DNA from 2 places in the Streptomyces sp. NPDC090032 genome. Region 1 is predicted to be linked to the other one. Evidence: riboswitches for the same ligand, from Rfam matches in the RefSeq annotation. Region 1 holds a riboswitch; the other holds the start of a gene.
What was found. A riboswitch is a leader RNA that binds a small molecule or an ion and turns the genes downstream of it on or off. The one in region 1 is predicted to bind glycine.
Positions count from the first base shown of each region.

Region 2: another riboswitch for glycine. It lies ahead of gcvP (aminomethyl-transferring glycine dehydrogenase); the one in region 1 lies ahead of gcvT (glycine cleavage system aminomethyltransferase GcvT).

Region 1 covers NZ_JBIVFF010000009.1:34,284-49,384, forward strand. The annotation lists gene ACIPWY_RS22995 (NAD(P)-binding domain-containing protein) at 1-626, shown strand, start outside; gene ACIPWY_RS23000 (glycoside hydrolase family 25 protein) at 648-1,199, opposite strand; gene ACIPWY_RS23005 (Ig-like domain-containing protein) at 1,447-2,448, shown strand; gene ACIPWY_RS23010 (L-serine ammonia-lyase) at 2,479-3,849, opposite strand; gene glyA (serine hydroxymethyltransferase) at 4,001-5,260, opposite strand; gene gcvH (glycine cleavage system protein GcvH) at 5,274-5,657, opposite strand; gene gcvT (glycine cleavage system aminomethyltransferase GcvT) at 5,750-6,889, opposite strand; glycine riboswitch at 7,049-7,152, opposite strand; gene ACIPWY_RS23030 (AAA family ATPase) at 7,296-7,967, shown strand; gene ACIPWY_RS23035 (enhanced serine sensitivity protein SseB) at 8,074-8,841, shown strand; gene ACIPWY_RS23040 (enhanced serine sensitivity protein SseB C-terminal domain-containing protein) at 9,012-9,812, shown strand; gene ACIPWY_RS23045 (AfsR/SARP family transcriptional regulator) at 10,048-13,032, shown strand; gene ACIPWY_RS23050 (hypothetical protein) at 13,050-13,253, opposite strand; gene ACIPWY_RS23055 (amino acid adenylation domain-containing protein) at 13,537-15,101, shown strand, end outside.
Region 2 covers NZ_JBIVFF010000008.1:403,696-418,796, forward strand. The annotation lists gene ACIPWY_RS22775 (PhzF family phenazine biosynthesis protein) at 108-917, shown strand; gene ACIPWY_RS22780 (CPBP family intramembrane glutamic endopeptidase) at 992-1,792, opposite strand; gene ACIPWY_RS22785 (substrate-binding and VWA domain-containing protein) at 1,956-3,728, shown strand; gene ACIPWY_RS22790 (glutamate--cysteine ligase) at 3,781-5,301, opposite strand; gene ACIPWY_RS22795 (hypothetical protein) at 5,792-6,379, shown strand; gene ACIPWY_RS22800 (DUF5999 family protein) at 6,721-6,915, shown strand; gene gcvP (aminomethyl-transferring glycine dehydrogenase) at 7,005-9,890, opposite strand; glycine riboswitch at 10,075-10,170, opposite strand; gene ACIPWY_RS22810 (PRC-barrel domain-containing protein) at 10,285-10,668, shown strand; gene ACIPWY_RS22815 (DNA polymerase IV) at 10,654-12,084, opposite strand; gene ACIPWY_RS22820 (MerR family transcriptional regulator) at 12,141-12,785, opposite strand; gene ACIPWY_RS22825 (bifunctional nuclease family protein) at 12,980-13,453, opposite strand; gene ACIPWY_RS22830 (MerR family transcriptional regulator) at 13,540-14,283, opposite strand; gene ACIPWY_RS22835 (FHA domain-containing protein) at 14,300-15,101, opposite strand, start outside.

The DNA.
Region 1 (15,101 bases):
GCGGCAACCTCACCCGCCGTTTCACCGCGGTCGGCCACGACGTGTCCGTGGCCAACTCGCGCGGCCCCGAGACCCTGCGCGACCTCGCCGAGGAGACCGGTGCCACGCCGGTGACCGTCGCCGAGGCGGCCCGCGGCGCCGACGTCGTCGTGGTCACCGTCCCCATGAAGGCGGTCCCCGGCCTGCCCGACGGACTCCTGGACGACGCGCCCGAAGGCGTCACCGTCATCGACACCGGCAACTACTACCCGCAGCAGCGCGACGGCCGCATCGCCGCCATCGAGGAGGGCCTGCCCGAGAGCCGCTGGACCGAGCTCCAGATCGGCCACCCGGTCGTCAAGGTCTTCAACGGCACCTACGCCCAGGACCTCCTCGACAGGCCGCGCCCCAAGGGCGACGCCGAGCGCATCGCCCTGCCCCTCGCCGGCGACGACGAGGCGGCCAAGACGGTCGTGCGCGGCCTTCTCGACGGGATCGGCTTCGACTCGGTCGACACGGGCGGCCTCGACGAGTCCTGGCGCCAGCAGCCCGGCACCCCCGTCTACGGACTCGCGGCGGACGCGGACACCGTCAGGAAGGCCCTCTCCGAGGCGTCCCCGGAGCGTACGGCGGAGTGGCGCGCCTGAGTCGCCGGGTGCGAGGGCGCGTCACGGGGTGGCCCAGTCCCGCAGCGCGCCCTTGCTCGTGAAATCGGCGACGTTCTTGTCGTGGGGGCTGTCGGTGTACTGGTGGAAACGCCACTTCGCCTTGATGCGGGGCTTGCCCGCCGTCGTGTAGTCGGCGATCCAGAGCCCGTCACCCGCGTAGGACGTCGTGTCCACGTTCAGCCAGAAATTCCTGTTTGTGTAGAGCAGGACCCGGTGATGGGGGCGCAGGCGCTTCACCTCGCGGATGAAGCGGTCCTTCTCCGCGTTGCTCGCGTGGGTGCCCTCCCCGGTCGTCTCCCAGTCCACGGCGAGCAGTTCCCCCGACTTCTCCGGGGCCTTGCTGACGAAGTATTCGGCCTGGGCCGTGAGGTTGCCCGGCCACAGGAAGTGATAGAACCCGACGACACAGCCACCGTCACGGGCCAGTTTCGTCTGCGAGGTCAGGCGTGGATTGACGTACGAACGCCCCTCCGTCGCCTTGATGAAGACGAACGACAGGCCGTCCGTGTCGAACGTGGACTGGTACGAGCTGACGTCGATACCGCGCAGCATGCTGGCCTCCTGGTCGGTGGGGCGACTGGTGGGTGGGGCGACGAGGTCGGAAAACCATCGTCCCCGATCCGGTCTCGTCGGGGGACCCCTTTTCGCACGTTGATCCGTCTGTGCGTGAGCCGCCGCCAGGACGTTTCGGTGGCCGCAGTCTTGGAACACGCTTTACATGGCGCCGCGGAACTGCCGGAGCCGTGTGAATGTCTGACAGGGAGTCGGGCCCGATGGGGGGCAAGGGGTGAATCGGAGAGTGGGGCAGGTCGTGGGACGGCGCAAGGGCGGAATAGGGATCGCGCTCGTGACGGTCGCGGTGCTGGTGGGCGCGAGCGCCTGCGGCGGCGGCAGTGGCGACAAGGCAGCGGGCGGCAACGACGGGAAGGAGGAGGGGAAGCCGGGCGCGAGCGCCAAGCCCGCACCGGCGAAGCCCAAGGGCCCGCCGATGCTCCTGGAGACGATCACTCCGCTGAGCGACGCCAAGGTCGGTGTGGCGATGCCGATCTCGGTGGTCTTCACCAACCCGGTGGCGGCCAAGGCGCGCGCCTCGGTCGAGAAGCACATGAAGGTCAGCACCTCGCAGCCGGTGGCCGGCGCCTGGCACTGGTTCGGCGACAAGCGCGCCGACTGGCGGCCGAAGACGTACTGGCCCTCCGGTACGAAGGTGAAGGTCGAAGCCGACATGAAGGGCGTCAGCAACGGCAACGGCCGATACGGCGTGCACGGTTACACGCACTCGTTCACGGTCGGCGACGACGTCCGGGCCGACGTCTCCGTCACCGGCCACACCATGAAGGTCACCAAGAACGGCCGGGCCGTGCGGACGCTGTCGATCAACGCGGGCAGCGCCGAGTTCCCGACGTGGAACGGCACGATGGCCGTCATCGACAAGCAGGAGAAGGTCCACATGACCTCCTGCAGCGTCGGCATCAGCTGCGACAAGGGCAGCGCCAACTACTACGACCTGACGCTGCCCTGGGACGTCCACCTGACGCAGTCCGGCACGTACGTCCACTACTCGACCGGTGACCCGAACCCGGGCAGCGGCTCCGCCCGCGGCTCCCACGGCTGCGTCCACCTGTCGCTGGCCGACGCCAAGTGGTTCTACGGCCAGGTCAAGCAGGGCGACCCCGTCACCATCACGGGTTCGCCGCGCGCCAAGGCCCCGGCCGACAACGGCTACGCGGCCTTCAACTTGAGCTGGGACCAGTGGCTCGCGGGGAGCGGGTCGGGGGAGGGCACGACGGCGACCCTGTGACCGTCGCCGCCCTCAGCCCCCCGCTGATCGTCAGCACTCGATGATGTTGACGGCGAGGCCGCCCCGCGCCGTCTCCTTGTACTTCACGGACATGTCGGCGCCGGTCTCCTTCATGGTCTTGATGACCTTGTCGAGGGAGACGTGGTGGCGGCCGTCGCCGCGCAGGGCCATGCGGGCCGCGGTGACGGCCTTCGCGGCGGCCATGCCGTTGCGCTCGATGCAGGGGATCTGCACGAGGCCGCCGACCGGGTCGCAGGTCAGGCCGAGGTTGTGTTCCATGCCGATCTCGGCGGCGTTCTCGACCTGCTCGGGGGTGCCGCCGAGGACCTCGGCGAGCGCGCCCGCGGCCATCGAGCAGGCGGAGCCGACCTCGCCCTGGCAGCCGACCTCGGCGCCGGAGATGGAGGCGTTCTCCTTGAAGAGCATGCCGATGGCACCCGCGGAGAGCATGAAGCGGACGACGCCCTCCTCGTCCGCGCCGGGCACGAAGTTGATGTAGTAGTGCAGGACCGCGGGGATGATGCCCGCGGCGCCGTTGGTGGGCGCGGTCACGACGCGGCCGCCCGCGGCGTTCTCCTCGTTGACGGCCATCGCGTAGAGGGTGATCCACTCCATGGCGCGGGCCGTCGGGTCGCCCTCGGCGCGCAGCTGGCGGGCCGAGTTCGCGGCGCGGCGGCGGACCTTGAGGCCGCCGGGCAGGATGCCCTCGCGGGACATGCCGCGCGAGACGCAGGCCTGCATGACGCGCCAGATGTCGAGGAGTCCGGAGCGGATCTCGTCCTCGGTGCGCCAGGCCTTCTCGTTCTCCAGCATCAGCGCGGAGATGGACAGGCCGGTCTCCTTGGTGAGGCGGAGCAGCTCGTCGCCCGTGCGGAAGGGGTACTTGAGGACCGTGTCCTCGGGCACGATCGGGTTCTCGCCGGCCACGGCATCCTCGTCGATGACGAAGCCGCCGCCCACCGAGTAGTACGTCTTCTCCAGGACGAGGGCGCCCTCGCGGTCGTAGGCGAAGATCGTCATGCCGTTGGCGTGGTACGGGAGCGCCTTGCGGCGGTGCAGGACCAGGTCCTCGTCGAAGCTGAACGGGATCTCGTGGACGCCGAGCAGGCTGATCTTCCCTGAGGTCTTGATCGCCTCGACGCGGTCGTCGGCCTTCTCCACGTCGACGGTGCGGGGCGAGTCGCCCTCCAGGCCCAGCAGGACCGCCTTGGGGGTGCCGTGGCCGTGTCCGGTGGCGCCGAGGGAGCCGTAGAGCTCGGCGCGTATCGAGGCGGTGTGGGCGAGCAGGCCCTCGTTCTTGAGGCGGCGCGCGAACATGCGGGCCGCCCGCATCGGGCCGACCGTGTGGGAGCTGGACGGGCCGATGCCGATCGAGAACAGGTCGAAGACCGAGATGGCCACGGGGAACTCCTTGGTGGGGTTTCGGCGGACGCCGTTGTCCGCCGGGCGGTGCGCAATGCGATACGGAGGGCGGTGCACGGGGCGGGGCACCGCTCTCACTGTCCAGTGTGCGCGGTGCCCCGAAATTTCATACGTACAAATGCGTACGAAACTACTTCAGGCCGGGGTACAGGGGGTACTTGTCGGCGAGGGCGGTGACCCGGGCCTTGAGGGACGCCGCGTCGTACTCCGGCTTCAGGGCCTCGGCGATGATGTCGGCGACCTCGGTGAAGTCCTCGGCCTGGAAGCCGCGGGTGGCCAGGGCCGGGGTGCCGATCCGCAGGCCCGAGGTGACCATCGGGGGACGCGGGTCGTTCGGGACCGCGTTGCGGTTGACCGTGATGCCGACCTCGTGGAGGCGGTCCTCGGCCTGCTGGCCGTCCAGCTCGGACTCGCGCAGGTCGACCAGGACCAGGTGCACGTCGGTGCCGCCGGACAGCACGTTCACGCCGGTGGCGCGGGCGTCGTCCGAGGTCAGGCGGGCGGCGAGGATCTGGGCGCCCTCGATGGTGCGCTGCTGGCGCTCCTTGAAGTCCTCGCTCGCGGCGATCTTGAAGGAGACGGCCTTGGCGGCGATCACGTGCTCCAGGGGGCCGCCCTGGAAGCCGGGGAAGACGGACGAGTTCAGCTTCTTCGCGAAGTCCTTCTTCGCGAGGATGATCCCGCCGCGCGGCCCGCCGAGCGTCTTGTGCGTGGTGGAGGTGACCACGTCCGCGTACTCGACCGGGTTGGGGTGCAGCCCGGCGGCGACGAGGCCGGCGAAGTGGGCCATGTCGACCCACAGGTAGGCGCCGGTCTCGTCCGCGATACGGCGGAAGGCGGCGAAGTCCAGCTGGCGCGGGTAGGCGGACCAGCCCGCGATGATCACCTTGGGGCGGTGCTCCTTGGCGAGGCGCTCGACCTCGGCCATGTCCACGAGACCGGCCTCGTCGACGTGGTACGCGACCACGTCGAACTGCTTGCCGGAGAAGTTCAGGCGCATGCCGTGGGTGAGGTGGCCGCCGTGGGCGAGATCCAGGCCCAGGATCGTGTCGCCGGGCTTGGCGAGCGCGAAGAGGGCGGCCTGGTTGGCGGAGGCGCCGGAGTGGGGCTGGACGTTGGCGTACTCGGCGCCGAAGAGGTCCTTGACCCGGTCGATGGCGATCTGCTCGGTGACGTCGACGTGCTCGCAGCCGCCGTAGTAACGGCGGCCGGGGTAGCCCTCGGCGTACTTGTTGGTCAGGACCGAACCCTGGGCCTCCATGACGGAGACCGGGGCGAAGTTCTCCGACGCGATCATTTCCAGCGTCGACTGCTGACGGAGCAGCTCGGCGTCGACCGCGGCGGCGACGTCCGGGTCGAGCTCGTGCAGGGGGGTGTTCATGAGCGACATGGTCGTGGTGTCCCTAGTTGCCGGAGCCGGAGAACGCGTCGTACTCGTCCGCGGAGAGCAGGTCCTTCGGCTCTTCCGAGGTGCGGACCTTGAACAGCCAGCCGCCCTCGAACGGGGCGGAGTTCACCAGCGACGGGTCGTCCACGACGTCCTGGTTCGCCTCGACGACCTCGCCGGTGACCGGGGAGTACAGGTCACTGACGGACTTGGTCGACTCGAGCTCGCCGCAGGTCTCGCCCGCGGTCACCGTGTCACCGACCTCGGGGAGCTGGGCGTAGACGACATCGCCGAGCGCGTTGGCCGCGAACTCGGTGATGCCGACCGTCGAGACGCCGTCCTCGGCGCCCGACAGCCACTCGTGCTCCTTGCTGTAGCGCAGCTGCTGGGGGTTGCTCATGATCTGAATTCTCCTGTACGCGGGTGGGTGCTGCGGAACGAGAGGGGTGTGCGCTGGGTTACTTCCGGCGGCCCCTGTGAGGACTGGTCGGGCTACTTCTGGCGCTTGTAGAACGGCAGCGCCACGACCTCGTACGGCTCGTGGGCGCCGCGGATGTCCACGCCGACGCCCTCGGTGCCGGGGGCGGCGTGCGCCGCGTCCACGTAGGCGATGGCGATCGGCTTGCCGAGCGTGGGGGAGGGGGCGCCGGAGGTGACCTCGCCGATCACCTGGCCGTCGGCGACCACGGACATCCCGGCGCGCGGCACCCGGCGGCCCTCGGCGATCAGGCCGACGAGCTTGCGCGGCGGAGCGGTCTCGGCGCGCAGGGCCGCGGCCTCGAGCGCCTCGCGGCCGACGAATCGGCCCTCGTTGCCCGTCTTCTCGAACTTCACGACGCGGCCGAGACCGGCGTCGAAGGGGGTCAGCGCCGTCGTCAGCTCGTGCCCGTACAGCGGCATGCCCGCCTCCAGGCGGAGCGTGTCACGGCAGGAGAGGCCGGCCGGGACGAGCCCGACCGGCGCGCCCGCGTCGGTCAGCGCCTGCCACAGCTTCTCGGCGTGCTCCGGGGCGACGAACAGCTCGAAGCCGTCCTCGCCGGTGTAGCCGGTGCGGGCGATGAGGGCGGGGACGCCGGCGACGGTGCCGGGCAGGCCCGCGTAGTACTTGAGGCCGTCCAGGTCGGCGTCCGTGAGGGACTTCAGGATGCCGGGGGACTCGGGGCCCTGGACGGCGATCAGCGCGTAGGCGTCGCGGTCGTCACGGACCTCGGCGTCGAAGCCCGCGGCGCGCTCGGTGATCGCGTCGAGGACGATCTGCGCGTTGCCCGCGTTGGCGACGACCATGTACTGCGGAAGACCGGCCTCGTCCTCGCCCAGGCGGTAGACGATCAGGTCGTCGACGATCCCGCCGTCCTCCTGGCAGATCATGGTGTAGCGGGCGCGGCCGGGGCCGATCGTGGACATGTTGCCGACGAGGGCGTAGTCCAGGAGGTCGACGGCCTGCGGCCCGGTGACGGTGATCTCGCCCATGTGCGACAGGTCGAAGAGGCCCGCCTTGGTGCGGACCGCGAGGTGCTCGTCGCGCTCGCTGCCGTACCGCAGCGGCATGTCCCAGCCCGCGAAGTCGGTCATCGTCGCGCCCAGCGAGCGGTGCAGGGCGTCGAGGGCGGTCTTACGGGGGACGTTGCTCATGAGTGGTGCTCCAGGATCCCAGGCATGACAGACGAGGGCGATGGTCTCCCTCCCCATCTGTCATCGGAACCTGAGAGGTTCGCCGGCGCCACACGTACTGGTGGTCGCGGCTTGCACCTTGGGTGGAGCGGCCGAGGGCCGCCCGCTTTTCAGATATGCCTCGCCCGCGCGGTACGGGGCCTGAGAGATTCAAGGGAGGAACTTGCTCCTTCGGCGCCCCCGGGGACGCGTAGGCGTCCGGGGAGCTCTCCCGCGCGGATTCAAGCGGCCGGTATGCAGTTGGTCGTGCTCTTGGCGCGCACATCATTGCATGCCGACCGGACGGGGGAACCACTTGTACGGCATTACCGTCTCTTTACACTTGGCGGGCAAGGGTGGCGTGACCGGAGCGGGGAGGACGATCACGGTGCACAAGGCAGTGGCTGGTGCGTACGCGGCGACAGGGGTCGCGCAGCGGGCGGTGTCCCGTCCCAGGCAGTTGTCAGGGCGCGGTCCCGTCGTCAGGGATCTGCGCGGCAGAGCCGGACGTACCCCGCGCCGTCTCGGCTTCGCGCGGGGCGACCTGATCGTGATCTCGGGTCTCCCGGGCAGCGGCAAGTCCACGCTGATGCGCCGCGTGGTCGGCGCCGGGGGAGCCGTGCGTATCGATTCGCAGGACACCCGTGACCGCTGGGCGGCCCGGCTGCCGCGGCTGCTCCCGTACGCCGTGTACCGCCCGCTCGTGCGGCTCGCGCACTTCGCCGGGCTGCGGCGGGCCCTGCGCTCGGGAGACAGCGTCGTCCTGCACGACTGCGGCACGCAGGCCTGGGTGCGGCGCTGGCTGGCCAGGGAGGCCGGGCGGCGCGGCGTGGATCTGCACCTGATGCTGCTCGACGTCGACGCGGAGACGGCGCTCGCCGGCCAGCGGGACCGCGGCCGCGGGGTCTCGCGCTACGCGTTCGCCCGGCACCGCCGCGCTGTCGGATTCCTGGTGGAGTCGGCCGAGCGCGGTGACCTGCCGTGGGGCTGCGCCTCCGCCGTGCTGCTCGACCGGGACGCGACGGATGTGCTGAACGGGATCGGGTTCGAGGGGAGTTGACCGGCGGCGACCCTCGGTGTGCGGGCGGATGCGGAGGGTGTCGTGTCATCGGTACGCGCTAGGGTTCGGCCGCAGACAGAGCGGTTCCAGAGCGGGTGGTAGGCACATGGACATTCCGGCGCAGGCTCACGCACACCCGTACGGTGGGTGGCCGGCCAACGAGCTGGAGGAGGTGCTCGCCGCTTCCCTCGGGGTCGACTCGGCGGGCGGACGGATCGTCGAGGTCCTCGGGCGCAGTCAGGTGTGGATACCGCTGCCCCAGGGCGGCGGGCCCGGCAGCCCGAACCTCGACCTGCCGACGCTGGAGATCCAGGGCCAGGCCTATGTGCCCGTCTTCAGCTCGGAGGAGCAGTTCCTCGCGGTCGTCGGCGACCGGATGGGCTGCACGGTCGCGCCGGCCGTCGAGTTCGCGCGCGGACTGCCCCCGCAGGTGGGCATCGCGGTGAACCCGGACGGCGCCGTCGGCGTCCCGCTGCCCCCGCCCGCCGTCGCCGAGTTGTGCAAGTCGGGGCGTACGCCGCTGGACGGGCCCGCCACGGGCGGCCGGGTCAGCCTCTACGAACCCGACTGGCAGGAGGACCCGGTCGACTTCCTGGCCGCCGTGCGCGAGGAGTTCGAGGCGGCCGGCGTCGTGCTCACCGCCCGCCGCTGCCTCGCCAGCGTCGAGGGCGGCGACCCGACCCTCTTCGTCGGCGTCGAGCTGTCGCAGTGGGAGGGCCCCGCGCGCAACCTGCCCATGGACGCCCTGGGCCGCGCGCTCGGCCGGGCCCCGGCGCCCTGGCCGGTGAACCTCGTCCTGCTCGACATCACCCAGGATCCGGTCGGCGACTGGATGCGCGGCACGCTGCGGCCGTTCTACACGCAGGGTCACTGAAACCCCGGCGCCGGTCCCCGTTCGAGGACGGCACGGGAAAGCGGTCGACCGCGCGTACGTCAAGTCGGTGTCAGGATCGCCGCTTAAGCTGGTTTCATGACCTGTCTGGGCGGTCCCGCCGCGGGGAGCGGGTCGAAATCGTCGAGTACGTCACGAAGGGGCGGTTACGGGTGAGTGCGTCGGGCACGGCCGCGGCCGGTCAGGTCGAGCACATGCTGCGCCAGGTGACGCCGGGGCGTTACGACGCCTACGAGGCGCTGCTCAACGCGCTCGCGGACCCGGGCGCCGGCCAGGTGTGGATGCTGCTCTGGCACGGCCAGGCCGGATCCCCCGACGCGCAGTACGGGAACATGGAGGTCGGCGGCTTCTCGTACGCCCCCTGTGTCACCTCCGCCCAGGAGCTGTCCGCCTCCGGCTGGAGCCGCGCCTACGAGGTCGTCGGCGGTGTCGACGCGGCCCGCACGCTCTACCCCGACCACTACGGCCTCTGGCTCAACCCGCACGCGCCCGGCGGCGGAGTCGGCATCCCGTGGCTCGACCTGCGCCGGATCGCGGGCGGCCTCGACCGCCAGCCCGCCGGACCCCTGCGCCTGAGCGACCCCGCCATCGAGATCCCGCAGTTCTACGCCCTGCTGACGCAGAACGCGCACCGCACCACGGCGATCCGCTCGCTGCGCCGCGCCTGGGTCCAGCCCACACTCGGCGCGCCCTATCTGGCGATCGGCCTCGACGTGTACGACACGTCGCCGGTGTCCGTGGACGCGGTGCGCGCCATGATGCAGCAGTCGGTCGTCGCCGTGCCCGACGGGCTGCCCGTCTCCACGGTCGCGATGTCCGACGAGCACGACCCCGTAGCCCTGTGGCTGCGTGCCAACGCCCGCCCGTTCTACGACCGCGAGGCCCACGCGGCCCCGGCCGCGCCCGCCCCCGCCGCGGGGTACGGGTACCCGCCGCCGCACGGGACGTACTGAACTGTTCGGTCCTCAAGCGACATTACGGATCGGTTGGTTGAACGTAAATGAACCGCCCTGCCTCAGTTCACGTGAGGACCAGGTGAGAGGGCTTAAGTAATGCCCTGACCAGGTGTCGAGCGCACTGGTGGAGACTCGCGACACACGATCATCGCTGTATAGTCACATCGATTCGGTGGCCGACGGGGGCGGATGGGACGCCCGCGTCCGGTCCACTCCTTAGGGGGGAGCCGTCGTGACAGCAGAAGCAACAGCGAGTTACCGAATTCTCGGGCCACTCGAAGTCATCGGCGGCGATCGGCGGGAATGCCGCATCGCGCGCGGCAGACAGCAAGTGATCCTGGGCATGCTGCTCCTGGAGGCCAACCGCGTGGTCAGCGCGGAGAGCCTGATCGCAGCCGTGTGGGGCGATTTTCCGCCATCCACGGCGCGCACCCAGATACAGGCCTGCATCTCCTCGCTGCGCAGCGCTCTCGGGGAAATCGATGAAGGCGACGCGATCGTGACCAGGGATCCCGGATATGTGATCCAGGTCGGCGATCAGCAGATCGACAGTCAAGTTTTCGCTAAGAAAGTCGCCGAGGCCAACTCCCTGATTGCCGAAGGGGCCGCGAACGCCGCGGAATTGCTCGACGAAGCGCTCGGTCTGTGGCGTGGACGCGCGCTGAGCGGAGTTGTCAGCAGCAAATTGCGGTCGAAGGCGTCGGAGCTCGACGAAAACCGGCTGGTCGCTCTGGAGACGTACACAGAACTCGAGTTGAAGGCGGGACGGCCCGGCCGGCTGGTCGGCTCGCTGCGCGCGCTCGTCGCCGAGCACCCGTTGCGGGAACGAATACGCGGCCAGCTGATGCTGGCCCTCTACCGCTCCGGCCGGCAGGCGGAGGCCCTGGAGACGTACCGCGCCGGACGGCTCCTCGCGATCGAGGAGCTCGGCCTGGAACCGAGCGACGAACTCAAGCGGCTGGAACTCGCCGTCCTGTCGGGCGAGGCGGCGCTGCCCCCCGAGCCCGGCATCGCGCCACGGGAGCCGGAGCCCGTGCGGGCCGCCCCCGTCCCGCCGGCGCCGGTCGCACCGGCGCCCGTCCCACCGCTCGTGCCGTTCCAACTGCCCTCCGACACCGCCGGGTTCACCGGCCGGGCCTGCCTGATCGAGGGCATCGACCAGGCCCTGCGCGACGACGGCAACCAGGCCACCCGCATCGTGACGCTGACCGGGCCGCCGGGCGCGGGCAAGAGCACCCTCGCCGTCCACGTCGCCCACCGCGTCGCCGCCCGCTTCCCGCACGGCCAGCTGTACTGCGACGTCGGCGGCACCCGCGCCCAGCCGCTGACCCCGGCCGCCGTGCTCGGCCGGTTCCTGCGCGCCCTCGGGGTACCCGGCGCCGCGCTGCCGGACGACGTGGACGAGCGTGCCGAGATGTTCCGGCATCTGCTCGCCGACCGCCGGGTCCTCGTCGTCCTTGACAACGTTCGCAGCGAACACCAGCTGCGCATGCTGCTGCCCGGCAGCGCCAGTTGTGCCGTACTGATCACGGGAGGCCCGCGGATCACCGGGCTCGCCGGGGCCCGCGCGTTCAACGTCGACGTGTTCGAGAACGCCGAGGTCCTCGAGATGCTCGAAGGCGTCATCGGGGCGCAGCGCGTACGTGATGAGGCGGCCGCGGCCGAGACCCTCGGGCACATGGTCGGGCGGCTGCCACTGGCGCTGCGGATCGTCGCCGCGCGCCTCGCCGCCCGCCCGCACTGGTCCCTCGCCTGGATGGTGGAGCGCCTCTCCGACCAGCACCGCACCCTTGACGAACTGGCGCACGGCGACCTGGCGATCAGGACCAGCCTCGCCCTGATGTACAACGGGCTCGACGAGGAGGCGCGCCGTCTGCTGCGGCTCCTCAGCCTCCTCGACGGCACGTCGATCCCGGCCTGGACGGCCGCCGCCCTGCTCGACACGGGCCTGCCCCACGCCGCCGACCTGCTGGAACTCCTCGTCGACGCACAGATCCTGCACGTCGAGGGGACCGACCCGACCGGATCGCCCCGCTACAAACTCAACGGGCTCATACGCCTGTTCGCCCGTGAGGAGCTGGACCGGACCGAGGGGCCCGAGGGGCAGCGCGCGGCGGTCGCCCGCGTCGTCGGCGGCTGGCTGGCCGCGGTGGAGGAGGCCCATCGCCGCATCTACGGCGGCCACTTCACGGTGCTGCACGGCACGGCGCCGCGCCTGCGGTTCCCCGCCGGGTACTTCGACCGCCTGCTCGCCGATCCGCTCGGCTGGCTGGAGTCCGAGCGCGCCAACGCGTGTGCGGCGATCCGGCTCGCGGCCGACGCCGGTGAGGCCGAGGCCTGCTGGGACCTGGCCGTCAGCCTCGTCTCGCTCTTCGAGGCCCGCTGCTACTTCGAGGACTGGGAGCAGACCCATCTGTGGGCCCTCGACAGCGTGCGCGAGGCCGGGGCGCGCCGCGGGTACGGCGCCCTCATGTGCTCGCTGGGCTCCCTGCACATCAGCCGCTCGCAGCTGACCGCGGCCGGGCAGCGGCTCGGCGTGGCCCGCGACGTCTTCGCCGAACTCGGCGACGTGCACGGGCAGGCCATGACCCGGCGCAACCTCGCCCTGCTCGACCAGCGGCGCGGCAACAATGAGGCGGCTCTCGCGCAGTACCGGCCCGCGCTGGAGGAGTTCCGCTCGGCCGGTGACTCGGTCGGCGCCGCGAGTGTCCTCGTCCACATGGCGAGCATGGAGATCGACCGCGACAACCGGGACGCCGCGGGCGCCCATCTCTCGGAGGCCCTGGCGATCTGCCGTGCCACCGGCAGCCAGCGGGTGGAGGTGCAGGTCCGCTACGTACTCAGCGTGCTGCGCCAGCGCCAGGGCCGCTACACGGAGGCCGAGGAGATCCTCACGGGCGTCCTGGGGCAGGTCCGTGAGCGCCGGGACATGGCGGGGGAGTCGCGCATCCTGCACGGTCTCGGACTGGTCAACGCCCGGCTCGGCCGCACCGGGGTCGCCCAGACCCGGCTGCGTGAGGCCATCGCGATCCGCGAGCGGATCATGGACCGGGTCGGCGCAGCCGAAGCGCGCCTCGAACTGGCCCAGTTGGAGGTCGCCATCGAGGACCGGATGCTCCTCGGTGACCACCACGGCGTCGTCTGCCGCACCGGTGGACCGGCGAACACCGCCGGCCCGGGCCGGACCCGGGGCGACGGTCTGCCGGACGAGCGCTAGGCCGCCTTCGGCCGGTACTAGGCGGCGCCTTCGGCCGAGTTGGTGCCAGGGCCGGGCCACGGGGTGTCGAACGGTGTGACGGTGCTCTGTGCGGCAGCGGTGGTGCCGGCCTGTGGGCCGGGCCACGGAGTGTCGTCGATGGCCGCCCCCAGGCCCAGGGTGAGGGGCAGGACGGCCGCTGCGACGAGTGCTGCCAGGGTGAACGTGGTGGTCCTACGCACGTGTTCCCGCTTTCCCTTGAATACGGGCCCGGACCTCTGCCCGGACCCAGCCCGTGGATCGTAGGTGACGCCGCTATCACTCAGCTATCGCTTCGCCACCGGCGACGGCCCCGGCGGCGACGGCGGACCGAGTCCGCGGCAGCAGCGGACCAGTAGGGCGCACGGTGATGATGCGACGGCGGCCGGAGCAGCGTCGGCCGCCAGATCCTCGAACTCCCCGGCGCCGACCCAGGCGCCGTTATCCGACGAGGTCCGGGCGACCCCCGGGCATGGAGGCTGGTCCGTGGACGCGCCGTACCCTTCGCACGCCCTGTCGATCGGGGCGACCTTCGCCCGGCAGGCCCGCCGCACGCCCGGCAAGGCCGCGGTCCGTGGTGACGACGGCGAACTGACCTACGGCGAACTGGACGAGCGCTCCGACCGTCTCGCCCGGCACCTCCAGGACCTCGGAGTGGCCGTCGGCGACGTGGTCGCCCTGGACGCCGCGCGCTCCGTCGCCACCGTCGTGGGCCTGCTCGGCATCCTCAAGGCGGGCGCCGCCTACCTCGCGCTCGAGCGCCGCTACCCGTCGGAGCGGAGGCGGCTGATCCTCGACGACGCGGACGCCCGGTTCGTCCTCACCGCGCCCGGCGCACACGGGGACCTGCCGGACGGGTGCACGGCCCTGCCGCTCGACGCGGACCTGCCCGCGCGGGCGCCCGCCGATCCCGGCGTGACCCCCGCCGACTCCGCGTACCTCGCCTACACATCCGGTTCGACAGGCGCGCCGAAGGGCGTCTGCGTTCCGCACCGCGCCGTGTCGCGCCTCGTGCTCGGCGCCGACTTCCTCGAAACCACCGCCGACGACGTGTTCCTGCAGTACGCGCCGATGGCGTTCGACGCGTCCACCCTGGAGATCTGGGCGCCGCTGCTCAACGGCGCGCGCCTCGACCTCGCCCCCGACCGCGACCTGTCCGTCAGCGAACTCACCAAGCTGGTGCGGCACTCGGGCACGACCGTGCTCTGGCTGACCGCCGGCCTCTTCCAGCAGGTCGTCGAGTCCGGCCTCGACGACCTGCGCGGGCTGCGCGTCCTGCTCGCCGGCGGGGACGTCCTGTCGCCGCCCCATGTGAACCGCGCCGTCGCCGCGCTGCCGGGCACTACGCTCGTCAACGGCTACGGCCCCACCGAGAACACCACCTTCACCTGCTGCCACACCATCACCGGGCCCGTGACCGGGGCCGTGCCGATCGGCCGGCCGATCCGCGGAACCGGCGTCCACGTCCTCGACGAGAACCTGCGTCCCGTCCCCGACGGGGAGAGCGGCGAACTCTTCGCGACGGGCGAGGGGCTGGCCCACGGCTACCTCGGCGCGCCGGCCCTGACCGCCGCACGCTTCCTGCCCGATCCGTACGCCACCCTGCCGGGCGCCCGGATGTACCGCACCGGCGACCTGGTGCGCAGGCGCCCCGACGGCGTCATCGAGTACCACGGGCGCGCCGACCAGCAGGTGAAGATCCGCGGCTTCCGCATCGAACCCGGCGAGGTGGAGTCCGCCCTCGCGGCCCTGCCCGGGGTCGCCGAGGCGGCCGTCGTCGCGCAGGAGCAGCCGGCCGGCGGCAAGAGCCTCGTCGCGTTCGTCACGGGCCGGCCCGGCGACGAGCCCTCCACCCTCGACCTGCGCAGGCGCCTCGCCGACGTGCTGCCGGAGTACACGATCCCGTCCCGGGTCAGGATCGTCGACGCGCTGCCCCTGACGGCGAACGGAAAGGTCGACCGCGCCGCGCTCATCGCCGAGCGCTCGCCCGGCAGGCCCGAACTCGCCGCGGCGTACCGGGAACCGGCGCCCGGCACCGAGACGGCCGTCGC
Region 2 (15,101 bases), on a different contig from region 1:
GATGCGTCAACGATATATCGGGACTGTTCGGCTGGCAACCCCCTGCCGGTCCAGCTCTCCCGAATTGGCCTTGGCCCGCGCGTTCGCCGTCCCCATAGCGTCAGCCCATGCGCATTCGAATCGTGGACGCCTTCACCGACCGCCCCTTCGCCGGCAATCCGGCCGGCGTGCTGCTCCTCGACGCCTTCCCTGACGACGCCCGGCTCCAGGACATCGCCGCCGAGGTCAACCACGCCGAGACGGCCTTCGCCCACCCGCTGCCCCCCGGCGGCGACGCCGACTGGGCGCTGCGCTGGTTCACCCCCAAGACCGAGGTCGACATGTGCGGCCACGGCACCCTGGCCACCGCGCACGTGCTGCACAGCACCGGCGCGGCCGACGAGCCGGTCCGCTTCGCCACCCGAAGCGGCGTGCTCGTCGCGACCCCGCGCGAGGACGGCACGATCACACTCGACTTCCCCACCGCGCCCCTGACCCGTGTCGACAGCCCCGAGGGCGTCGCGGCCGCCCTGGGCGCCGAGCCTCTCTCGGTCCACGACCCCGGCCGACAGGTCGGCGACCTGCTCGTCGAGCTCGCGGACGAGAAGACCGTGCGCGCCCTCACGCCCGACCTGAAGGCACTCGCCGCCCTTTCTGAGGCCGGCGTCATCGCCACCGCCCGCGCCGCGGACCCCGACGGCGGCTACGACTTCGTCTCCCGCTGCTTCTTCCCGCGCCTCGGCATCGACGAGGACCCGGTCACCGGCAGTGCCCACACGGCTCTCGCGCCGTTCTGGTCAGCACGCCTCGGCCGCGCCGAACTCACCGGCCTCCAGGCCTCCGCCCGCACGGGCCTCGTCCGCACCGAACTGCGCGGCCCCCGCACCCTGCTGACCGGCCGCGCCGTCACGGTCATCGAGGGCGACCTGCTCGCCTAGCACGCCGCAGGGGGCGTACGAAGATCTCGTACGCCCCCTGTGTCCGGCACCCTGCACCAGGCACCGCCCCGACCTCACGCCGTGGGCAGCCACCCCACCTTCCCCGCGAGCAGCGCGTATCCGACGAACGCACCGATGTCGAGCAGCGAGTGCGCCACCACCAGCGGCCCGACCCGCCCCCACCGCCGGTACAGATACGCGAAGACCAGGCCCATCGCGAGGTTCCCGAAGAAGCCACCGATGCCCTGGTAGAGGTGGTACGAGCCGCGCAGCACCGAACTGGCCACGATCGCCGTGCCCGGCGTCCAGCCCAACTGCCCCAGCCTGCGCAGCAGATAGCCGACGACGATCACTTCTTCCAGGACGGAGTTCTGGATCGCCGAGAGGACCAGGACCGGGTACTTCCACCACACGTCGGGCAGCGCCTCCGGCACCACCGTGAGGTTGAAGCCGAGGCCCCGGGCCGCCAGGTAGAAGGCGATGCCCGTGCTGCCGATGACCGCCGCGATCACCGCACCGCGGGTCGCGTCGAAGACCGGTCTCGTACGGTCGAAGCCGATCGTCCGCATCCCGGCGCCCTCGCGCAGCAGCAGATGCGCGACGAGCGCGACCGGGACGAGCGCGCTCGCGATCCCGAACAACTGCCATGCCAGATCGAGCCACGGCCGCCCGGGAGCCGCCGAGGCGTTCAGGGTCGCCGCCTGGTCCTTCAGACCCCCCGGTTTGGTGACCGACCCGACGAAGCTGATCAGCGCGGACACTCCGCTCGCACCGAGTGAGAGCGCCAGAACGAGCAGTGTCTCGTTCCGGAGAATCCGTCGCGAGAGCCGCTCTCTCGGAAAAGAATCAGCCACCGCACCCGCCTCCGCCTGCACACCTGCCTCCAGTTGAGTAATCCCGCCTCATCCCCCACGCCGCCCCGCTAGGGTCTCGAATACAGGTACGAAGATCGCGCGCGACAGGCCGGGGGGACGAAGGCCGTTCTTTGGTGTACCTCTCCCCTTCCGTCGGGCCGGGCCGAAGGAAGGGCACCACCGCATGGGACGTCACAGCTTGCCCGACGAGTATGGGACGGACGCGGTCGGCCCCCGCACACGCACGCGCGGCCGGACCATGGCCATTGCCACGGCGCTGGTCCTCGTGGTCGCCGGGGGCACGGCTCTGGCGGCCAGGAGCGGCCTGCTCTCCTTCGGCGGGACCTGCGACGGCAGGACGGTCCACCTCGACGTCGTCGCCTCGCCCGACGTCGCACCCGCGCTGCGCGACGCCGCGGACCTCGCCCGCAAGAAGCATCTGACCTCCGACGGACAGTGCCTCGACACCCGTGTGCAGGCAGGCGACTCGTACAAGATCGCCGATTCCCTGCGGAAGGGCGGGAAGAGCACCGCGCAGTACGAGGCCTGGGTGCCGGATTCGAGTCTGTGGATCCAGCGCGCCGGCCTCGGCGGAAACGCCACCCCGGTCACGGCGATGGGCAACATAGCCTCCTCCCCCATCGGCATCAGCATGGTGCCGTCGTCCGCGAAGAGCATGGGCTGGCCCGCGAAGCAGTACACCTGGGCGCAGTTGACCGGCGCGGCCATGGAGGGCGACAAGCTGCGGCTGGGGACGGCCGACCCCGCGCGGAGCGCGACCGGTCTCCTCGCCCTGACGCAGCTGGGCGCCTCCGCCAAGAAGTCCGGGTCGGGGGACGACACGCAGGCCGCCGCCATGGCCAAGGCGCTCTCGCAGCGCACCACCGACAGCGACGGCCGGCTGACCGACACCCTCGCGCGCGACTCCTCCGGCACCGAGCAGGGCAATCCGCGCCGCAACCAGGCGCTGATCCTCTCCGAGCAGTCCTCGTTCCGGTACAACGCGACCGCGGGCGACAAGGACGGGCTCGACCTCTTCTACCCGAAGGACGGCTCGCCGCAGCTCGACTACCCGTTCGCCCTGGTCGACGAAGGCACCGAGACGACGGACGAGCGGCGGGCGGCGATCCGCCTCATGACCCTGCTCGGCGAGGACGCCGGCCTCCGGATTCTGGACGGGCACGGCTTCAGGACGGACGACGAGGAGCCCTCGGACGCGCTGGTCGCCGGGGCGGGCGGCCGCAGTCCGCAGCCGTACGCGACGCCGGACTCCGAGCCGCCCACGGACCAGGAGCTCCAGGAGACCCTCGGCATGTGGACGATCACGGTGCAGAGCGCACGGATCACCGTGGTCGTGGACGCCTCCGCCTCGATGGCGAACCACGTGCCGGGCCGCGACCAGTCCCGCATGGAGGTCACGAAGGCGTCGATGCTCCAGGCGCTCGCCACGTTCACACCCGAGGACGAGATCGGCCTGTGGGAGTTCGCCACCCTCCTCGACGGGAACCGCGACTACCGCAAGCTCGTACCCACCGGACGCCTCGGCGACCGCAAGGGCGGCGGCACCCAGCGCGACAAACTTTCCGAGGCCTTCAGCGGCCTCCAGCCCGTCCCGGGCGGCGCCACAGGTCTCTACGACACGACGCTGGCCGCCTACAAGGAGGCCACCTCGTCCTACCGGAGCGGCAAGTTCAACGCTCTCGTGGTCGTGACCGACGGTGCGAACCAGGACCCCGGCTCGATCTCACGCAGCAGCCTCGTCTCGCGGCTCCAGAGCCTCGCCGACCCGCAGCACCCGGTACCGCTCATCGCCATCGCGGTCGGCCCGGACGCGGACAAGGACGAGGTCGAGCAGATCTCGGGGGCCACCGGCGGCTCCGGTCACCAGGTCAGCGACCCGGCCCAGATCCACGCGGTGATCCTCAAGGCGATCGTGGAGGCGGGCGCCAAGGGCTGACAGAGCTGGCTGGGCTGGCTGGCTGGCTGGCTGGGCTCAACCGTCATACCCGTCAGCCCAGTTGCACCGCCGGCGCCGGGAGTCCCACCGGCCAGGTGTGCACCGGGTCCCCGACGTGCATCAGCTCGCAGTAGCGCCGGGTGGTCGCCGCGAGCGCCGCGTCGCGCTCCAGGCCGCTCTCCAGCGCGCGGTGGAAGGTCGCCGCCTGCCACGAGGCCCCGTTGACCCGTCGCCGGCAGCGCTCCTCGATCACCCCGAGGTAGAAGTCACGGTCGGCCGCCTCGACCCCCCAGGCGTCGAGCCCGGCGGCGGCCAGCGGCAGCAGCTCGTCCCTTACGAGTGTCACGGCGGGCACCTTCTCGACCCCGCCGAAGCGGCCCCGGCGCGGCCAGTCCAGGCGCGCGTCGATCCCGTGCCGGCACGCCTCGTCGAAGTTGCGGGCCGCGGCGTCGAAGGGCAGCCGGGTCCAGACCGGGCGGGCGTCCTCGGCGAGGGCGCGTACGACGCCGTAGTAGAAGGCGACGTTCGCGATGACGTCGGTGACGGTGGGGCCCGCGGGCAGGACGCGGTTCTCCACGCGCAGGTGCGGCTTTCCGTCGGCAACGCCGTACACGGGCCGGTTCCAGCGGTAGACGGTGCCGTTGTGCAGGACGAGCTCCCCCAGCGCCGGCACTCCGCCGTCGTCGATGACGCGCAGCGGCTCCTCCTCGTCGCACAGGGGCAGCAGCGGCGGGAAGTAGCGCAGGTTCTCCTCGAAGAGGTCGTACGCGCCGCTGATCCAGCGCTCGCCGAACCAGGTGCGCGGCCGCACCCCCTGGGCCTGGAGCTCGGGCGGGCGGGTGTCGGTCGACTGCTCGAACAGGGGCGGCCGCGATTCACTCCACAGCTCATGTCCGAACAGGAACGGCGAGTTGGCGCCGACCGCGACCTGCACGGCGGCCACCGCCTGCGCGGCGTTCCACACATCGGCGAAGCGGGCGGGCGTGACCTGGAGGTGCAACTGCACGGAGGTGCACGCCGCTTCGGTCGCTATGGACCTCGAGCTGCAGCGCAGGTGCTCCACCCCGTCGATGTCGAGCACGAAGTCCTCGCCGCGCGCGGCCACGATCTGGTCGTTGAGGAGGGTGTAGCGGTCTACGTCCGACAGGTTCGCGGAGACGAGATCATCGGGCACGAGTGTCGGGAGAATACCGATCATCACGATCCCGGCGTCCACCTCGTTCGCTTTCCGGTGGGCATAGGCGAGGCCCGTCCTGAGCTCCTCGGCGAGCCGGTCGAGAACGCGGCCCTCCAATCGGTGAGGGGCAATGTTCACTTCCAGATTGAACATACCGAGTTCGGTCTGGAAATCGCGGCTCGCGATGCGCTCGAGAACTTGCGCATTCATCATTTTCGGCATGCCGTCGGGCCCAGCGAGATTCAACTCGATCTCCAGGCCCATCAGATTCCTCGGACGGTCGAACCGCTGCTCTTCCAGGAGCCTCGCGAGCCCCGCCAGACACTGCTGCAACTTCCTGCGGTAGTGCCGTCGATCGGACAGGTCGAACGCGCCCGCCACGACCTTCTCCCCCATGGAAGCATCCCTCCTCGCTTGGGCGGCCCGGCCACCCGGCCGCTGTGTCTCGGTGGATGATGCCCAGGCAATGTGATCGATAACGCCCCGCTCCCCGCCGTCGGCGAGTAGGCTCACAGCAGTTGTCACGGGGCACATTCACGAGGCATGCGGCATGTCGAAGACCAGGTTCCACCTAGCCTGGTGATAAACACCGATGAGAATCGGCCGTCCGCTCGCCGTGAAGATTACGAGGTCACGGATCGGGCCGCGCAAAAAATCGGTAGATTCACCTCATCTCGGCGACCGAATAACGCCTTGCCGAGCATTTTGGCGACCGCTAGCCGAAACACTGCGTGAACACGTGTCGTATAAACTCCGCGAACGAGGCAGAGAGTTGGCGCTCGCGGTACCTGCCCCGCCCCCTCTGGCCCGGTCAGCAGACAGCGCCGTCCGCTCGTCCCGCCACGCTCTCGATCCACTGTGCCTGTCGAATGAGAGGCGACCCACCATGCCGCTGCATGTCCCTCCTGCTCCCGCGCCTGCCCTGCGCACCGTCCTCACGGCCCTCGGTTCCCCCACCGCAGTCCGCGAGGCCCGCACCCCTTCCCTGCGCTCCGCCCAAGGACCGGCGAGCCCCGAACTCCCGTTGCCCGTCCACGTACTGGACCGGGTCACGGGCAGCGCGGGCCCCTCACCGACCCGGCTCGCCGGCTGGCGCTTCCTGATCCGCTGCGGAGAGCGGGCGGTCGCCGCCGCCGACACGATCCTGACCGCCGACGGCTGGGCGTTCTCGCACTTCTTCGAGGGCCCCTACGTCGCGGCCACCGAACGCGCGCTGCGTCAGGCCGAGTCCCTGCCCGCTGCCTACCAGCCGCGCCTGCTCTCGGTCCCGGAGCTGTACATGCTCACGCTGTGGCTGCACGGGGACTGCAACGCCGACGCCTCCACGGGACATCCCGCGGCCAGTGACCTCCTGGTCCCGCTCGCGCCCGCGCCGCCCGGCATCGCCGCCCACCGCCCGCACCGGGTCGCCGAACTGCTGCCCGTTCTCACCCATCGACTGACCCCGGCGCCCCTCCTGGGCTCACCCGCCTGACGCAACCGGGTCGTCTGACGCGCCCGCGCCCCGCTGCCGACGCCAACCGGTCGCGGGGCGCAGCCGTGCCCTCGCCCGCCCGTCCGGACTAGCCCGGTCAGGCCACCTCGAACCACCCGAAGGGACAGTGGAGTTGGGGTGAACCGTCCGCACGGGTGACGCGTCCTCATCCAGTGAGGACCGCTGCGACGAAATACCTGCGGATTCACGCCCGTGGGGCAACACTGGGTTCCGGACCGACCGACAAACGGGGGGCGGCCATGAACAACGCTTCGAGCCGCAGGACAGACCGCGACATCGCACCTATCACCGACATCACTCCACAGGGAAAGATCCCATCAATGTGCCAGCACCAGCCGCCGTGCCCGTCCGCAGACTCCGCCGACCGGGAGGCCGCGCTCCCTGTGGCCCACCACCCCGAACAGGGCTGGAGCCTGCTCTGCAACGGCGTCCTGCTCTTCGAGGACACCGGTGAGCTGCTGCCCAACGGCCAGATCATCGCTCCGCACCGCCCGGTGCACGTGACCGCGGCCTGAGCGGATCCGGACGCCGACGGCGTCCCCAGTACGAAAGGGCCGGCCCCGGGAGAACCCGGAACCGGCCCTGACGCATGTCAGCGTGTGTATCAGTCCTCGTACGCGTCCATGGGCGGGCACGAGCAGACGAGATTCCGGTCGCCGTACGCCTGGTCGATGCGGCGCACCGGCGGCCAGTACTTGTCGGCGGCCACGACACCGGCGGGGAAGACGGCCTCCTCGCGGGTGTACGCGTGCTCCCACTCGCCGCCGAGCGCGGCCGCGGTGTGCGGGGCGTTGCGCAGCGGGTTGTCCTCGGCGGGCCACCGGCCCGAACCGACCTTCTCGATCTCCCCGCGAATGGCGATCATCGCCTCGCAGAACCGGTCCAGCTCGGTCAGGTCCTCGCTCTCGGTCGGCTCGATCATGAGCGTCCCGGCCACCGGGAACGACATGGTCGGCGCGTGGAACCCGTAGTCGATGAGGCGCTTGGCGATGTCGTCGACGCTGACTCCGGTCGCCTTCGAGATCGGGCGCAGATCGATGATGCACTCGTGCGCGACGAGGCCGCCGGGGCCCGTGTACAGCACCGGGAAGTGCGCCTCGAGACGCTTGGCGATGTAGTTGGCGCTGAGCACCGCGACCTGCGTGGCCCGCTTGAGGCCCTCGCCGCCCATGAGACGCACGTACGCCCACGAGATCGGCAGGATGCCCGCGGAGCCCCACGGCGCCGCGGAGATCGGACCGACGCCGGTCTCGGGACCGGCTGCGGGCTGCATCGGGTGGTTGGGCAGGTACGGCGCGAGGTGCGCGCGGACACCGACCGGGCCGACGCCCGGACCGCCGCCGCCGTGCGGGATGCAGAACGTCTTGTGCAGGTTGAGGTGCGAGACGTCGCCGCCGAAGTGGCCCGGCTTGGCAAGGCCCACCAGGGCGTTCAGGTTGGCGCCGTCGACGTAGACCTGACCGCCGGCGTCGTGCACCTGCGCGCAGATGTCGGCGACGTGCTCCTCGAACACGCCGTGCGTCGACGGGTAGGTGATCATCAGGACGGCGAGTTCGTCGGCGTACTGCTCGATCTTGGCGCGCAGGTCCACGACGTCGATCTCGCCGTCGTCGGCCGTCTTCACGACGACCACCTTCATGCCGGCCATCACGGCGCTCGCGGCGTTCGTGCCGTGCGCGGACGACGGGATGAGGCAGACGGTGCGCTGGTCGTCGCCGTTGGCGCGGTGGTAGCCGCGGACGGCGAGCAGACCGGCCAGCTCGCCCTGCGAACCCGCGTTCGGCTGGAGTGACACGTTGTCGTAGCCGGTGACCTCCGCGAGGCGCTCCTCCAGCTCACGGATGAGCGTGAGGTAGCCCTGCGCCTGCTCGGCGGGCGCGAAGGGGTGCAGCTGGCCGAATTCGGGCCAGGTGACCGGCTCCATCTCCGTCGTCGCGTTGAGCTTCATCGTGCAGGAGCCCAGCGGGATCATGCCGCGGTCGAGCGCGTAGTCACGGTCGGCCAGCTTGCGCAGGTAGCGCAGCATCGAGGTCTCGGAGCGGTGCGCGTGGAACACGGGGTGCGTCAGGTAGTCGTCACCCCGCAGAAGGCGCGCGGGCAGCGTGTCCTCGGCCGCGGCGTCGAGCGCCTCGACATCGGCGTCGACACCGAACGCGGTCCAGACGGCGCCCAGTTGGGTACGCGTCGTGGTCTCGTCGCACGAGATCGACACGTGGTCGGCGTCCACGAGGTGGAGGTTGACGCCCCCTTCGCGCGCGGCGCCCACGATCTCGGCGGCCCGGCCCGCGACCTTCACGGTCAGGGTGTCGAAGTACGCACCGTGGACGACCTCGACCCCACCGGCCTTGAGGCCCTCGGCGAGCAGCGTCGCGTACCGGTGCGTGCGCCGCGCGATGCCCTTGAGGCCGTCGGGCCCGTGGTAGACGGCGTACATGCCGGCCATGACGGCGAGCAGCACCTGAGCGGTACAGATGTTGCTGGTGGCCTTCTCGCGCCGGATGTGCTGCTCACGGGTCTGCAGGGCGAGGCGGTACGCCTTGTTGCCGTCGGCGTCGACGGAGACGCCCACGAGGCGACCGGGCAGGCTGCGGGCGAACTTCTCGCGGACGGCCATGTAGCCGGCGTGCGGACCGCCGAAGCCCATCGGGACACCGAAGCGCTGCGTCGTACCGACGGCGATGTCGGCGCCGAGCTCGCCGGGCGAGGTCAGTAGCGTGAGGGCGAGCAGGTCGGCGGCGACCGTGACGACGGCACCCAGCTCGTGGGCCTGCTCTATGACCGGCTTGATGTCGCGCACAGCGCCCGAGGCGCCCGGGTACTGGATCAGGACGCCGACGACGCCGCGCTCGGCGACCTCGGCCGGGATGCCCTCGGACAGGTCCGCGACGACGACCTCGACACCGGTCGGCTCGGCGCGCGTCTGGATCACGGCGATGGTCTGCGGCAGCGCGTCCGCGTCGACCACGAAGGCGCCGTTCTTGACCTTGCCGATGCGCCGGGACAGTGCCATGGCCTCGGCGGCGGCCGTGCCCTCGTCGAGCAGCGAGGCGCCAGAGGTCGGCAGACCGGTCAGCTCGGCGACCATCGTCTGGAAGTTGAGCAGCGCCTCGAGCCGGCCCTGCGAGATCTCCGGCTGGTAGGGCGTGTACGCCGTGTACCAGGCCGGGTTCTCCATGACGTTGCGCAGGATGACGGGCGGCGTGAACGTGCCGTAGTAGCCGAGTCCGACCATCGAGTCGAGGACCTGGTTGCGGTCCGCGAGGGAGCGGAGCTCGGCGAGCACCTCGGCCTCGGTGCGGGCCCCGGGAAGATCGAGTGCCTCGGCGCTCTTGATCACGTCCGGCACCGCGGCCGCCGTCAGCTCGTCGAGCGAGCCGTACCCGACCTGCGCGAGCATCTTGGCCTGCGCTGCTTCATCCGGACCGATATGGCGCTGCTCGAAGGGGATTCCCTGCTCCAGCTGGGAGAGCGGAATACGGTTGGCGGTCATGGCGGAGGCCTCCTGGTCATTGCGACCTGCGAGGGGCACCACGGCGCGGGTGCCCGAACGGCCTCCCCCTCTGTCATCTCAACCTGAGAGCTTCACCGGCGTGCCCCCCATCACGAAGGGCATGCCGACTTTCACCGTCGGTGAGAGCGGAGGCCTGAACGCCCGCCCTGCTTTCCAGAGTGACCTCGTCCGTGCGGTACAGGGGCCTGAGAGATTCCGGGGAGGAGTTGCTCCTTCGGCGCCTCCGGTGTCATCCGGAGGACTCTCCCGCACGGGGTCAGCAGCCATCGCCAGCGTACCAGCGGCAACAATGCCCCCAGCTTCGAGTGGCCGCCTTCCCCAATGTGCACTTTGGTAGTGCTTACGGATGAGTTGCGAGCAGCTGGAGGGCCCCGTGCAGACCGATGTCGATCCGCGCAACCTGATCGGCCGCAAGGCGTTCGACCGCAACGGAGCCAAGATCGGGACCGTCGACGAGGTCTACCTCGACGACGCGACCGGCGTCCCGGAGTGGGCGGCGATACGCACAGGCCTGTTCAGCCGGGACGCCTTCGTCCCCCTGGAGCCGAGCGAGCTGGTGGAGGGCACCCTGCGGATCCCCTTCGAACGCTCCTTGATCAAGGACGCCCCTGACTTCGGGGTCGGCCGTCATCTCTCCCCCGAACAGGAGCTGCAGCTCTACCACCACTACGGTCTCGACATCACGGGCCCGAACGACCCCGAGCCCCCTCAGGACCGCGACTTCGGCAAGATCGCCGGCAACTCAGACGACACCTGACCCGGCATCCGGCTCCCGTGCCGGGATGCGCTCGGCCCCGTCCTCTACCAGCGGCAGCGGCTCCGCGGGGACGAGCGCGGGGTCGTCGGTGCGGAACGTACGCACCCGCCCCGGCCGCGAGTACGGCGTCTCGAAGCGCACCGTCACCCGCCCGAGCCCGCTGCCCTGCACCCACCCGTGCCCGAACCCCTCGTGCCGTACGTCGTGCCCGGCCACCCAGCGCCGGTCCGCGGCTTCCACGACCTCTTCCGCGGCCGACTGCCCCTCTTCCCCCGCACCAGCCGCCCCTTCCGCCTCACCCTCACCCTCACGCTCGGCCGCGTGCGCATCGGCCTCGGCCTGCGCCCGCGCCTGCGCGAACAGGTCCTCCTGTGTGTAGTCGGCCAGACCGGTCACCCCCACGCCGAGCAGCCGCACCCCGCCCGTCGTGTCCACGGACTCCAGGAGCCGGGCCGCCGCCTCCCGCACCACGGCGGGGTCGTCGGTGGGCCCGCGCAGGGTCTCGGATCTCGTCAGCGTGGAGAAGTCGTAACGCCGCACTTTGAGGACCACGGTCCGCCCGGACCGCTCCGCCCCCCGCAGCCGCTGCACGCACCGCTCGGCAAGCCGCTGCACCTCCGTCCGCACCCGCACCCGGTCATGGATGTCCACGTCGTACGTGTCCTCGACCGACACCGACTTGGCGTCCCGCTCGGCCACCACAGGCCGGTCGTCGTGCGCGAGGGCCATGGCGTAGAGCGACGCCCCGTGCGACTTCCCCAGCAGCCGTACCATCTCGTCCTCGCCGGCCTCGGCGATCTCCTCGACGGTGATGATGCCGGCGCGTCTGAGATGGTCGCCGGTCGCGGGCCCCACGCCGGGCAGCGTGCGCACGGACATGGGCCCGAGCATCGCGCGCTCGGTGCCGGGCGCGATCAGCACCAGCCCGTCCGGCTTCGCCTCCTCGGACGCGATCTTCGCCAGCATCTTCGACGCCGCGATCCCCACCGACCCGGTCAGCCCGGTCACGGCCCGGATCTCCTCCCGCAGCCGCTCACCGACGAGCCGCGCCGAAGCGGCGTCCCAGGCCACCTCACCGGCCTCCAGATCGACGAAGGCCTCGTCAAGGCTCAGCGGCTCCACCAGCGGCGACAGCTCCCGCAGCAGCCCCATCACCTGCTCGCTGACCTCCCGGTAGAGCCGGAAGCGCGGCACGAGATAGGCGGCATTGGGCGCGAGCCTGCGCGCCTGCCCGATCGGCATCGCCGAGTGCACCCCGAACACACGGGCCTCGTACGAGGCGGTGGCCACCACCCCACGAGGCCCGATCCCGCCCACGACCACGGCTTTCCCGCGCAGACTCGGCTTCGACGCCTGCTCCGCCGAGGCGTAGAAGGCATCCATGTCGAGATGCAGGATCGTGGGCGCGGTTCTCACATGTCCGATGCTGCCCTACAGCACTGACAATCCCCCGGCGGGCGCAGCGGCCCGGCTCACACCGCGCGGTTGCGCCGTCTCGCCAGCTCGTCAGCCGGGTTGTTCCCGTGGAGGGTCTCGCCGGTGTCGATGCGCTCCCCGTGCAGCTGCGACAGGGCGCTCTCGACGTCCCGCCACACCACACCGACGGCGATGCCGAAGATCCCCTGACCGCCCTGGAGCAGATCGTGGACCTCCGCCGGCGAGCTGCACTCGTAGACCGTGGCGCCGTCGCTCATGAGGGTCAGCCGATCCAGATCGCTGAAGCCGCGCTCCCTCAGATGCTGCACCGCGGTGCGGATGTTCTGCAGTGAGACACCGGTGTCCAGGAACCGCTTCACGATCTTCAGGACCACGACGTCCCGGAAGCTGTAGAGCCGCTGGGTCCCCGACCCGTGAGCTGGGCGCACACTCGGCTCGACCAGTCCGGTCCTCGCCCAGTAGTCCAGCTGCCGATAGGTGATACCGGCCGCCGCGCACGCGGTGGGTCCCCGGTATCCGACCTGCTCGGGCGTCGCCTCATCAGCCCTCTGGGCGATCACCGGCAACACCGTCGGCCGACGCGGGATGTGATCGGCCGCGTGGCCGTGAAGCGAGTACGGGCCGCTCTCCGCCGGACTGTGTCCGACGCCCCCAGCCGTACCGTCGCCGCTGCTTCTCACGCCGACCTCCTCTTTGACCTGCCTTCTCGACGGTAGGCAGTCACCAGGGGTGCGTCAACGATCGCCACACTCGGCACGCCGAGTGATAATCACCCTACGAGTGGTTTCCCGTACCTCACCGCGGGGAAAGGCTAGCCGAATGGTCCGGCCGTGCCCCCGGCGCGGCGGCGGCCGCCTTCCGACGACCGCTCGCGTCACTGACTGTTGGTCCCGAAGTCCTCGGGCGAGATCTGGTCGAGGAATTCGCGGAACTTCTCCACCTCGTCCTCCTGCTCGTCCGGGATCGCGATCCCGGCATCATCGAGCACACCGTCACTGCCGTAGATCGGCGTGCCGGTGCGCAGCGCCAGCGCTATGGCGTCCGACGGGCGGGCACTGACCTCGACCCCGCTCGAGAACACCAGTTCCGCGTAGAAGACGCCTTCGCGCAGGTCCGTGATGCGTACTTCCGTGAGCTCCTGCCCGACCGCCTCCAGCACGTCCTTGAAAAGGTCGTGCGTCAGCGGGCGTGCGGGGGCCATGCCCTGCTGTGCGAAGGCGATGGCCGTCGCCTCCCCCGGTCCGATCCAGATGGGGAGGTAGCGGTCGCCTCCCACTTCACGCAGGAGCACGATCGGTTGGTTGGAGGGCATTTCGACCCGGACACCTACGACGTCGAGCTCGTTCACACAGCAACCCTAGGACGTGCCCGGCAGGTTTGGGTAGTCGGGCACCCGTCGATCGCCGGTCACACACCGCGCGAGCGCCCCTCGGATCAGGGCAGACGTACGCCGAGCGCGGTCTGCACAAGAGCCCCGTGGAGCTTCACGGTCAGCCCCGCCAGCTCCTTCGCGCGGGCCTGGGCGTGCGCCCTCGTCTGGGGATTGCGGTGCCGTCGCAGCGGCGCGACGACCTGGTCGACCAGACCGGCCTCCCGGTCGGCCGCGGCCTTCATGGCCCGCAGATGCCGCGGCTCGATCCCGAAGCGGCCCAGTTCCATGACCAGCTCGGCGACCGTGACCGCCTCCGCGTCGTATCCACCGTCGGGCAGGGGCGCGATCAGGCCGTACGACTCCCACTCGTCGAGCTCGGGAGACTCGATCCCGGCGGCGGCAAGCAGCTCGTCACGGCCCACACGGGCCACTGTCGGCCCTTCGCCGCCCTCCGGGGCCCCGCCGTCCTCACCACCACCCGGCCGCCCCGGAGAGGGCAGCGTGATCGCTTCCCCCCGCTCCAGGGCGTCGAGCTGTTCCTTGATGACCTTCAGCGGCAGGTAGTGGTCCCGCTGCATGCGCAGTACGTGCGCGAGTCGCTCGACGTCGTCCGGGCTGAACTTGCGGTACCCCGAGGGGGTGCGCTGCGGCTCGATCAGCCCCTCCGACTCCAGGAACCTGATCTTGGAGATGGTGACTTCGGGGAACTCGTCGCGCAGCACGTTCAGCACGGTGCCGATGCTCATCAGCCGACTGTCCGTGAGGGCGATGCCGTGACCGGCACCGCCCTTCGGTGTTTGAAGCATGGACCTTCCTGACAGGTCAGATGCCCCGCTGGCTCGCGTAGAAGACCAGCCGGTACTTGCCGATCTGGACCTCGTCGCCGTTCGACAGCACGACCGAGTCGATCCGCTCCCGATTGACGTACGTGCCGTTGAGGCTGCCCACGTCGCTGACGGTGAAGGCGCCGTCAGCCCCGCGACGGAACTCCACGTGACGGCGCGAAACAGTCACGTCGTCAAGGAAGATGTCGCTCTGCGGGTGCCGCCCCGCCGTGGTCAGTTCGCCATCGAGGAGGAAGCGGCTGCCCGAGTTCGGACCGCGTCGCACCACCAGGAGCGCCGAGCCGAGCGGCAGGGCGTCGACGGCGGCCTGAGCCTCCGGGGAGAGCGCCGGCGACAGCGTCTGACCGGTGACTTCAGCGTCGTAGGCCTCAAGGCCCGAAATGGAAATCGTCGAGGTCGTCTCGGACGGACGCTCGGCTCCGGCGCGCAGAGGCGCACCGCAGTTGGAGCAGAACCGACTCGCCTCGGCGTTGCGGTTTCCGCACCTCGTACACACCTGTGCCGACATGGACGGATCCTCCTGCCGCGGCTGCCCCGCGGGGGCATGGGACGCATACGGATCGGGGGCAAACCCTCCACCCGCACTTGAGGTTGACGGATCCCCGAAACCTATGCGGCCGGACGCGGCAGGGTCAACAGCCGACGCGCCCTGTCCGCCCGAAATGTCACCACCCTGCGGACCGACCTGATCACGGAACAGCGGACGCTCCGTCCCCTGCACCTCCGCGTCCTGGCTACGCGGTGCACGATGACGGGCAGTGGCATTGGCATTGCCGCTG